Chlorobaculum tepidum TLS: one gene and its partner. The protein of the gene in region 1 interacts with the protein of each later gene in a pairwise test. Links are inferred from orthologs where the notes say so. Each region holds a gene or a part of one and is shown in the gene's direction. Other genes may lie near its edges.

Region 1 (5,958 bases):
TACGAGGGCCGCCTGCCGCTTTGCCCCGATGGCGCGACAGGATTCGTCGATGTGCGCGACGTGGCCGACGCCCATATCGCCGCATGGCAGAAGGGAAAAGCGGGAGAGCGCTACATCATCGTTGGCGAGAATCTCTCTTTCAGAGAGCTTTTCGAGCGGATCGCCGCGCTGCCCGGCAGCCGGAGCGGCAAGGTGTTTCGTGTTAACCGAGTTGCCAGGATGCTGGCTGGCGTCGGCGGTGAACTCTTTTCGCTTCTGACGAAACGGCCATCGTTCATCAGCATCGAGAGTCTCAGGCAGGCTGCGCATTTGTCCCGCTACAGCAACCAGCGTTCGGTGCGCGAGCTAGGCATGTCGTACCGCCCATTCGAGGAGACGCTTCGAAGCGCTATTATGCAGTAAACCAGGACCATACTTTTACAAATTCAGAGCATACCCCTATGGAAAAAGAGGCAACACCGCAGCAACAGCCGCCGGTCGTCGATCCGGCCAGGCTCAAACAGCTCAATCTTGCGATAGAGACACTTGAAAAGCAGTTCGGCAAAGGTGCAATCATGCGTCTTGGCGACGACTCGGCGGTCATGCACGTGCAGGTGATTTCCACCGGTTCGATGGCGCTCGACTACGCCCTTGGCGTGGGCGGCTTGCCGCGAGGCCGCGTGACCGAGATTTACGGCCCCGAATCCTCTGGCAAGACCACGCTCGCCCTGCACGCCATCGCCGAGGCACAGAAAAACGGCGGTATTGCGGCGCTGGTCGATGCGGAGCACGCTTTCGATCCGACCTACGCCCGGAAGCTCGGCGTCGATATCAATGCGCTGCTGGTCAGCCAGCCCGAATCGGGCGAGCAGGCGCTCTCCATCGTCGAGACGCTTGTGCGCAGCGGTGCGGTTGACATCATCGTTATCGACTCGGTGGCGGCGCTGGTGCCGCAGGCCGAACTCGAAGGCGAGATGGGCGACAGCGTGGTTGGCCTTCAGGCCCGCCTCATGAGCCAGGCGTTGCGCAAGCTCACCGGGGCGATCTCCAAGTCGAGCAGCGTCTGCCTCTTCATCAACCAGCTTCGCGACAAGATCGGCGTGATGTACGGCAGCCCCGAAACCACCACCGGCGGCAAGGCGCTGAAGTTCTACTCGTCAGTCCGGCTCGATATCCGCAAGATTGCGCAGATCAAGGATGGCGAAGAGTTGGTTGGCAACCGAACCAAGGTCAAGGTGGTCAAGAACAAGGTCGCTCCGCCCTTCAAGACCGCCGAGTTCGACATTCTCTATGGTGAAGGCATTTCGGTGCTGGGTGAGCTGATCGACCTGGCTGTCGAGTTCGGCATCATCAAGAAATCTGGCGCGTGGTTCAGTTATGGCACTGAAAAGCTCGGTCAGGGGCGCGAGAACGTCAAGAAGCTGCTGAAGGAGGATGAGACCCTGCGCAATACGATCCGCCAGCAGGTTCGCGACATGCTCACCGGAGCGCCAACCGCATAAATGGAACAAAGCGCCATGCGCATCGGAACCATCGACATCGACCGCCCGATCATTCTCGCGCCCATGGAGGATGTGACCGATCGGGCCTTCCGGCAGCTCTGCAAGCAGCACGGGGCGGATATCGTCTATACCGAGTTCATCAGCGCGGAGGCACTGCGGCGCGGCGTGGAGAAATCGATTCGCAAGATCACTGTGGCCGACCACGAACGGCCGGTTGCGGTGCAGATTTTCGGCAACACGGTCGAGTCGATGGTCGAGGCGGCGGCGATTGCCGAGACGTACGAGCCGGATTACCTCGACATCAACTTTGGCTGTCCGGTGAAAAAGGTTGCCGGTCGCGGCGCCGGAGCTGCGCTGCTGAAGGAGCCGGAAAAGCTTTCGGAGATCGCCTCGGCAGTGGTCAACGCGGTCTCGCTGCCGGTGACGGCCAAGACCCGTATCGGCTGGGATCACGACTCGATCAACATCACCGACACTGTGCGGCGGCTCGAAGATGCGGGTATCCGGGCGGTGGCGGTGCATGGGCGGACGCGCAGCGATATGTACAAGGGGCGGGCCGACTGGGGACGCATCGCCGAAGCGAAGCAGGCGTGCAGCATTCCGGTGATCGCTAATGGCGACGTCTGGCTGCCGGAAGACGCGGTGGCCATGTTCGAGCGCACCGGTGCGGATGGCATCATGATCGGGCGCGGCTCGATCGGCAACCCCTTCATTTTCGAGCAGGCGAAAAGTCTTGTCAAAGAGGGCGTGCGCCTTTCGGCTCCGTCCTATCGTCAGCGGATTCAGGCTGCTGTCGATCATCTTCGGCTTTCACTGGAGTACAAGGGCGAGAAATACGGTGTGCTTGAGATGCGCCGCCACTACTCGACTTATCTGAAAGGACTTCCCGGTGTTTCGAAAGTGCGCAACCTGCTGGTGCGCGAACCCGATCCGGCGGTGATCGTCGAATTGCTCCGGGAGTTCGAGGCTGCGTGCGAAGCGCTCGACCGCGAGGGGCTTCTGAAGGAGGGGGGTGAAAACCTGAACGATCACTCGCCCAGACTGATTCTCAATTACTAAACCATCATCCATTCTTACGTATATGAGCAGTGAAGCAGGCTATCGAGTAGCCGTTCTTGGCGCAACCGGCCTGGTTGGCAGAACCATGATCAAGGTGCTCGAAGAGCGCAATTTTCCGGTCAGCGAGCTGGTGCCACTCGCCTCTCCGCGGAGCCGGGGCGAAGTGATCACCTTCAATGGGCGCGAGTTCGTGACCGAAGTGCCGTCGGCGGAGATTTTCAAAGGCGTTGACATTGCGCTCTTCTCGGCTGGCGCGACGGTGAGCAAGGAGTGGGCGCCCGTGGCCGCCGAGGCAGGCGCGATCGTGATCGACAACTCCTCGGCTTTCCGTATGGACGAGGGAATTCCGCTTGTTGTCCCGGAGGTCAATCCTGAAACTATCTTCGACCGCGAAGGCAAGGCGGCTCCGATCATCGCCAATCCCAACTGCTCGACCATCCAGATGGTTGTGGTGCTCAAGCCGCTCTACGACGCCTACGGCATCCGCCGCGTGGTGGTTTCGACCTACCAGTCGGTGACGGGCAAGGGCAAGGCCGGACGCGATGCGCTCGAAAGCGAGCTGGCGGGCAACATCCCCGACGAGTTCACCCACTTCCACCAGATCGCCTTCAACGCCGTACCGCAGATCGACGCCTTCACCGAGAACGGCTACACCAAAGAGGAGATGAAGATGGTTAACGAGACGAAAAAGATCATGGGTGACGACACCATCCAGGTCTCGCCGACCACCGTGCGCATTCCGGTTTATGGCGGCCACGGAGAAGCGCTGAACGTCGAGCTGAGGAGCGATTTCGATATCGACCAGGTGCGTGCTCTGCTCGCGGGATCACCGGGCATCGTCATGCAGGACGACCCGTCGGCGCGTCTTTACCCGATGCCGATGACCTCCTACGAGCGCGATGAGGTGTTCGTGGGCCGTCTGCGCCCCGACTACTGGCACCCGCGCACCCTGAATCTCTGGGTCGTTGCCGACAACCTCCGCAAAGGCGCCGCCACCAATGCCGTGCAGATTGCTGAGCTGCTGGTGGGGAATCTGTGAGGATTGATGTGTGACTGAATTTCTTGTAGGGGCGGTTCTTGTGGCCGCTCTTTTTATTTGGGAGGACAGGACGGCAAGGACAGCAGGGGCGGGCGTTTTTGGCTTTTGGTGAGGGAGGAGAGGGATTGTTATATTGTTCTGCGGTTGAGGAATCCAAATCTTGGGGAGCGTGTATGAGTCCTACCGTTTTTTGTGAGCAGGGATTTCGATTTTTCTTCTTTTTGCGTGAAGAGAAAAGGATGCATGTGCACGTTATATCGGGGGACGGCGAGGCGAAGTTTTGGCTGGAACCTGAACTTGAACTTGCAAAGAATCATGGATATTCCAGAATTCAGTTGAAGCAGATTGAATCAATAGTGGAGGCGCACAGCGATGAACTTGTTAAAGCATGGAGAAAGCATTTCAGCAGTTGAGGTGTCGAATATATCACAGCACGGCATCTGGCTTCTTGCTCACGGGAAAGAGCTTTTTTTGTCGTATGCTGATTTTCCGTGGTTTAGGGATCAGACGGTAAAATCGATTCTCAACGTCAAGGAGCAGTCGCCCGGTCATTTCTGGTGGCCCGATCTGGATGTCGATTTGACGGAGGAAATTATAGAAAATCCGGAACGCTTTCCGCTTGTTGCTGATGCACGGGTGATATATAAATAATTATTAAAATTATTTCCGATACGATCTGAATTGTCATGAAAATATATTCCAGAGCCTGCGACAGGAGAGATTGAAGGCTTTTTTGGGTTCTTCGCAGAATATCGTGGGTAAAGGAGCGCTGGGTTACGTCATGATCCGATAGCCATGTTGAGTTTTCCGCAGTAAAACAAAATCCGGATTCGGTAACTCTCGAACCGGTGAAACCCTCTTGCAGAGGCCTTGACGATCTGAATCTTGCTGTTCAAGCCTTCGGAAACTGCGTTGGTGATCGGGTGTTTGAACCAGGTCAAGACGTTGCCGAAATGGCGCTGAAGCAGCTCTTTGACCTTCGTCAACGGAACCAGACCAACCTCATCGATCCGCTTCGACCAGTACTCGAAAAAAAACGTCCCGGCATCAGCGCAACCAAGCTGCCAGAAGGCTCGAAACATATTTTTCAACGACCACGCCTTCCCGGTTCTGAACTCCGCGTCCATCAGCTTGCCCAGCTCGGCCTGTTGCTGCTCACCCATGTTTTCCGGATTACGCAGCCAGACATATGTTGAGCCGATCAGGCGTTTGTCTCCGGCCTTGTCGAGTTGGCGACACTCCTTGCGACGCACCAGATCGACAGCCTCATTGAGATACTTGCTGATATGAAAGCGATCATGCACCAGATCGGCCTTCGGCAACAGCTCTTGAACGGCATGGATAAAGGGTTTCCACATATCGACCGAGACCGCCTTGACCCCTGCTTGCTGGCTGTCGTTCAGCGATGCAAGCAGCTCTTTGGTCGCCTCGGTCGTGCGATGCTCGACCACCTCAAGCACGCGCCTTTCGCCGAGATCAGTCAGCGTTGTGACGTCATGCTGGCCCGCCTTGAAGCTTTTTTCATCGATGCCCAGATACTCGACGGTTTCGGTTTTCCGGCGAACCAATCCTCGCTGAACGGCGCGTCGCATGATTTGATTGACGGTATGCCAGTTCAAGCGCAACAGGCGCGACGCCGCCTTGATATTGGCACAGTGCAACAACAGCTCGACGGCGAAGCTCTCGAACAGCAACGTGAAACGAGAATGCCGTGCCGCCCATGGCGCCTGAACGGTTTTGACTCCATGCTCCTTGCATTGGCAACGAGGCAAACGGGCCACCAGAATCGTCTCGAACTGCATCGTATCAAGATGACGCCACCGCTGCTCAGCGGCATGGTCATAGATGAGGCATGATTGGCCGCAGATTGGACACTCGCCCTGCTTGCCGGTAAAGGCCAGTCTGATCTCCACTTGCCGGCTACTCATCGACAAGTTGACGTTCTCGACTTCCCAGTTTGAGGGAAGACCTAACAGTTGGTGGTAATGGCTTGACAGGCTCTGCATGGGCGGATCAATGTGGTTAGCTTGCTTGAATTGCACGACTACGCCAAGTTACCCATTACAGCCACAGCTTTCCACGATATTCTGCGAAGAGCCAAACTTTTCAAAGGCTTTATCATCCAGACAAGGAGCGACATCCAACAGGTCAAGGCGGCCATCTTCCGCGACAATCGACAACGCCCAATCCGGTTGCGGATTAACTTCTGCAATTCTCACTGGTCAAGTCCCTTGATTAGAAGTGGTTTTTTTCTTCGCGATGAATTTCGATCCATGATAGCGACCACCCTCTGGATTCAGAAAAATGAAACCACCAACTCTTCAAATCTAAACAACATTAGCAGTTCGTCAAAAATAGTGGATCACCCGCCGTTCAGCG
Region 2 (2,789 bases), 460 kb from region 1 along the record:
CCGTGATGAGCGCCGTGCCGAGCGCCGACCAGATGGCGTAGGACATGCCGACAGGCAAAGTTCTGAGCGCCAGTGTGAGGAAAGTAAGACTCGTGGCGTAAAAAACGAAAATGAAAACCGATGGCACCGGCTTGGTGAAGCCTGCCGAGAGCTTCATGCTGGTGGTGCCGGAGACTTCGGCGATGATGGCGAGGATCAGATAGAGCCAGGGCATGGTGTCCGGATTTCAGGTTTTCTCTTTGTGCTTGTTGCTGATGCGCCGGGCGCAGGCCTCCTTGTCTGCGCACTCGCCAAAGAGTTGCAGGCTGAAACTGCCGAGCGAGTAGCCGTGCCCGACGCAGAGCGTTTCCATCAATTCCGGCAGCTCGCAGCTCGTGGCCTCCGAAACGTGTCCGCATTTCAGACAGATGATGTGCAGGTGGTTGGTCACGCCCCAGGATTTTTCGTAGTGGGTGTGCTTATGGCCGAGATCGATCTTGGTGACGAGGTTGAACCTGAAGAGCAGGTCAAGGGTGTGGTACACCGTGGCGCGTGAAATGGCAACTCCTTTTTTACGCAGCCGGACAAAGAGCTCGTCGGCGTCAAGGTGGGTGCTGGAGCCATACATCTCTCTGAGCACGCTCAGGCGCTCCTGGGTGCAGCGGAGCCCCTCCTCCTTCATGTACGATTTGAAAAGCGCTTCGACCTTTGCGATCGTGTCGCTGCCCGTTTGTTTCACGATGTTCTTGCTGTCAGTATTTTGTGTTTTCGGTTTTTCTAATGTATTGTTTTTCTGCGAATTCCCTGTGAACCATGAAGGCGGCGGAGCGGGAAGAGCCGGACGGAAAAGAACGCTGAAAACCGTACATTAGACGGCTATTATTCCAATGTGCCGGCTGAGCGGTTGAGTGCCGCTGGAGTGTGTGGGGCAACTATTTTGGAGTTAACAGGGTTATCTTCAGGAAAAGCTCTACCCTTTTGCTTTTGCAAGAGTTAACGGGCTATCCACAGTTAACGAGCAGTACGCAATGATTTTACCGATCAATACCTATAGCGACCCGGTACTCGCTATGAAAGCCAAGCCCCTGAAAGGGGTCGATTCAGCAATCGAGGAGTTGATTGCCGAGATGTTCGATACTATGTACAAGGCACCGGGCATCGGACTTGCTGCGCCGCAAGTGGGTCACTCGCTACGCCTGGTAGTGGTGGATATTTCCACCATCAAGGAGTATGCCGATTTCAAGCCGATGGTGGTTATCAATCCCCGCATCGTTGCCGTTCGCGGGCGCAGCCTGATGGAGGAGGGGTGCCTCAGCGTGCCGGGCATTGCGGGTAACGTCGTCCGGCCGTCGGCCATCACCCTGCACTACCGTGACGAGAAGTTTGAGGAGCACACCGCCGATTTTCACAGCATGATGGCCCGCGTGCTTCAGCACGAGATCGACCATCTCGACGGCACGCTTTTCGTGGACCGCATGGACAAGCGTGATCGCCGCAAAATCCAGAAGGAGCTTGACGCCATCGCCGAAGGACGGGTGAAGGCCGATTATCCGCTGGCCCGTGACGTTAACCGTGTCGAAGCGGAGGCCTGACCGGTGGGGTTGAGAGTTGTTTTCATGGGAACACCGGAGTTTGCCGTTCCTTCGCTGCGCCGTATCGCGGCCATGAAGCCGCAGTTCGAGACGGTGCTGGTCGTGACAGGCTGCGACAAGCCTCGCCGCAGCAAAAACTCGCCGCCCGAGCCGACGCCGGTCAAGCAGGCGGCGCTCGAACTGGGGCTTCCGGTTCTGGAGGCCGATGATGTCAGCAGTCATGAGTTTGCCTTGCAAGTCGCCGCTGCAAGGCCGGACGTGATCGTGGTGGCAGCGTTCCGCGTTCTGCCACCGGAAGTGCTCGAGCTGCCGCCGCTCGGCACCTTCAACCTGCACGGCTCGCTGCTTCCCGCCTATCGCGGCGCGGCGCCGGTTAACTGGGCGATCATCAATGGCGACGCCGAAACCGGTGTGACCACCTTTTTTCTTCAGAAGTCAGTCGATACCGGCAACATCATCACGATGGATCGCACGCCGATTGGTCCGGACGAGAACGCCTTTGAGCTGCTCAAGCGATTGTCGGAAATTGGTGCAGGTACGGTCGAGCGCACGCTCACGATGATCGCCGATGGCGCGGTGATGCCTGAAAAGCAGGATGAGCGGTTCGCCACGAAAGCGCCGAAGCTGAACCGCGAGAACACCCGCATCGACTGGAACCAGCCGGTGCAACGCCTGCATGACTTCATCCGCGGTCTCGCGCTGAAACCTGCCGCATGGACAACTTTCGGCGGAAAGAGTCTGAAAATCTACAAGGCGAAGGCCTGTGCCATTGAAACAGCGCCGGATGAACCGGGGACGCTCCGCATCGCGGACGGGCGACTGCTCGTGGCCGGAACTGACGGCTGGATCGAACTGCTCAGCGTGCAGGCCGAGGGCAAAAAAGCGATGGACGGTGAACTGTTCGCTCGTGGACTTCGCGCCAGAAAGGAGATGCTTCGCTTTTTATGAAGGCTGCCGGGCGGTACGTCACAATTTTCTTCTTATATTTTTTGATTTTATTATTCTACGCCCGCCGCTCTTGCGGCGAAGCGGTTGTGTAACCACTATTACTCGTTAGAACAGATACTTATGCCTCCGACAGGAACAGAAGTCGGCATGATCAGAAACTTCTGCATTATTGCCCATATCGACCACGGCAAATCGACCCTTGCCGACCGGCTTCTTGAAGTGACCCATACCCTCGAACGCAACCAGATGTCCACCGCCCAGGTGCTCGAC

Evidence for each region.
Region 2: the proteins of AYT24_RS08720 (region 1) and def interact in binary tests that used the Escherichia coli proteins (3 or more experiments, as listed by UniProt). The link is inferred for Chlorobaculum tepidum TLS from one-to-one orthologs.

What each region holds. Positions count from the first base shown.
Region 1 is NC_002932.3:1,820,062-1,826,019, reverse strand. Bases 1,761-4,570 are described here. They hold AYT24_RS08720 (aspartate-semialdehyde dehydrogenase), read left to right. Parts: upstream 1,761-2,562; coding sequence 2,563-3,579; downstream 3,580-4,570. Other genes in these bases: AYT24_RS08705 (ISL3 family transposase), read right to left, coding at 4,359-4,570; AYT24_RS08710 (DUF2442 domain-containing protein), read left to right, coding at 3,952-4,230; AYT24_RS08715 (DUF4160 domain-containing protein), read left to right, coding at 3,753-3,992; dusB (tRNA dihydrouridine synthase DusB), read left to right, coding at 1,761-2,540. Also shown: AYT24_RS08735 (SDR family oxidoreductase), read left to right, coding at 1-402; recombinase RecA, read left to right, coding at 441-1,481; more of dusB, read left to right, coding at 1,497-1,760; more of AYT24_RS08705, read right to left, coding at 4,571-5,585; AYT24_RS08700 (hypothetical protein), read right to left, coding at 5,634-5,798; AYT24_RS08695 (hypothetical protein), read right to left, coding at 5,942-5,958.
Region 2 is NC_002932.3:1,364,059-1,366,847, reverse strand. It holds def (peptide deformylase), read left to right. Parts: upstream 1-1,007; coding sequence 1,008-1,571; downstream 1,572-2,789. Other genes in the region: lepA (translation elongation factor 4), read left to right, coding at 2,640-2,789; fmt (methionyl-tRNA formyltransferase), read left to right, coding at 1,581-2,519; AYT24_RS06585 (Fur family transcriptional regulator), read right to left, coding at 227-718; AYT24_RS06590 (DMT family transporter), read right to left, coding at 1-214. UniProt on the Escherichia coli protein: Removes the formyl group from the N-terminal Met of newly synthesized proteins. Requires at least a dipeptide for an efficient rate of reaction. N-terminal L-methionine is a prerequisite for activity but the enzyme has broad specificity at other positions.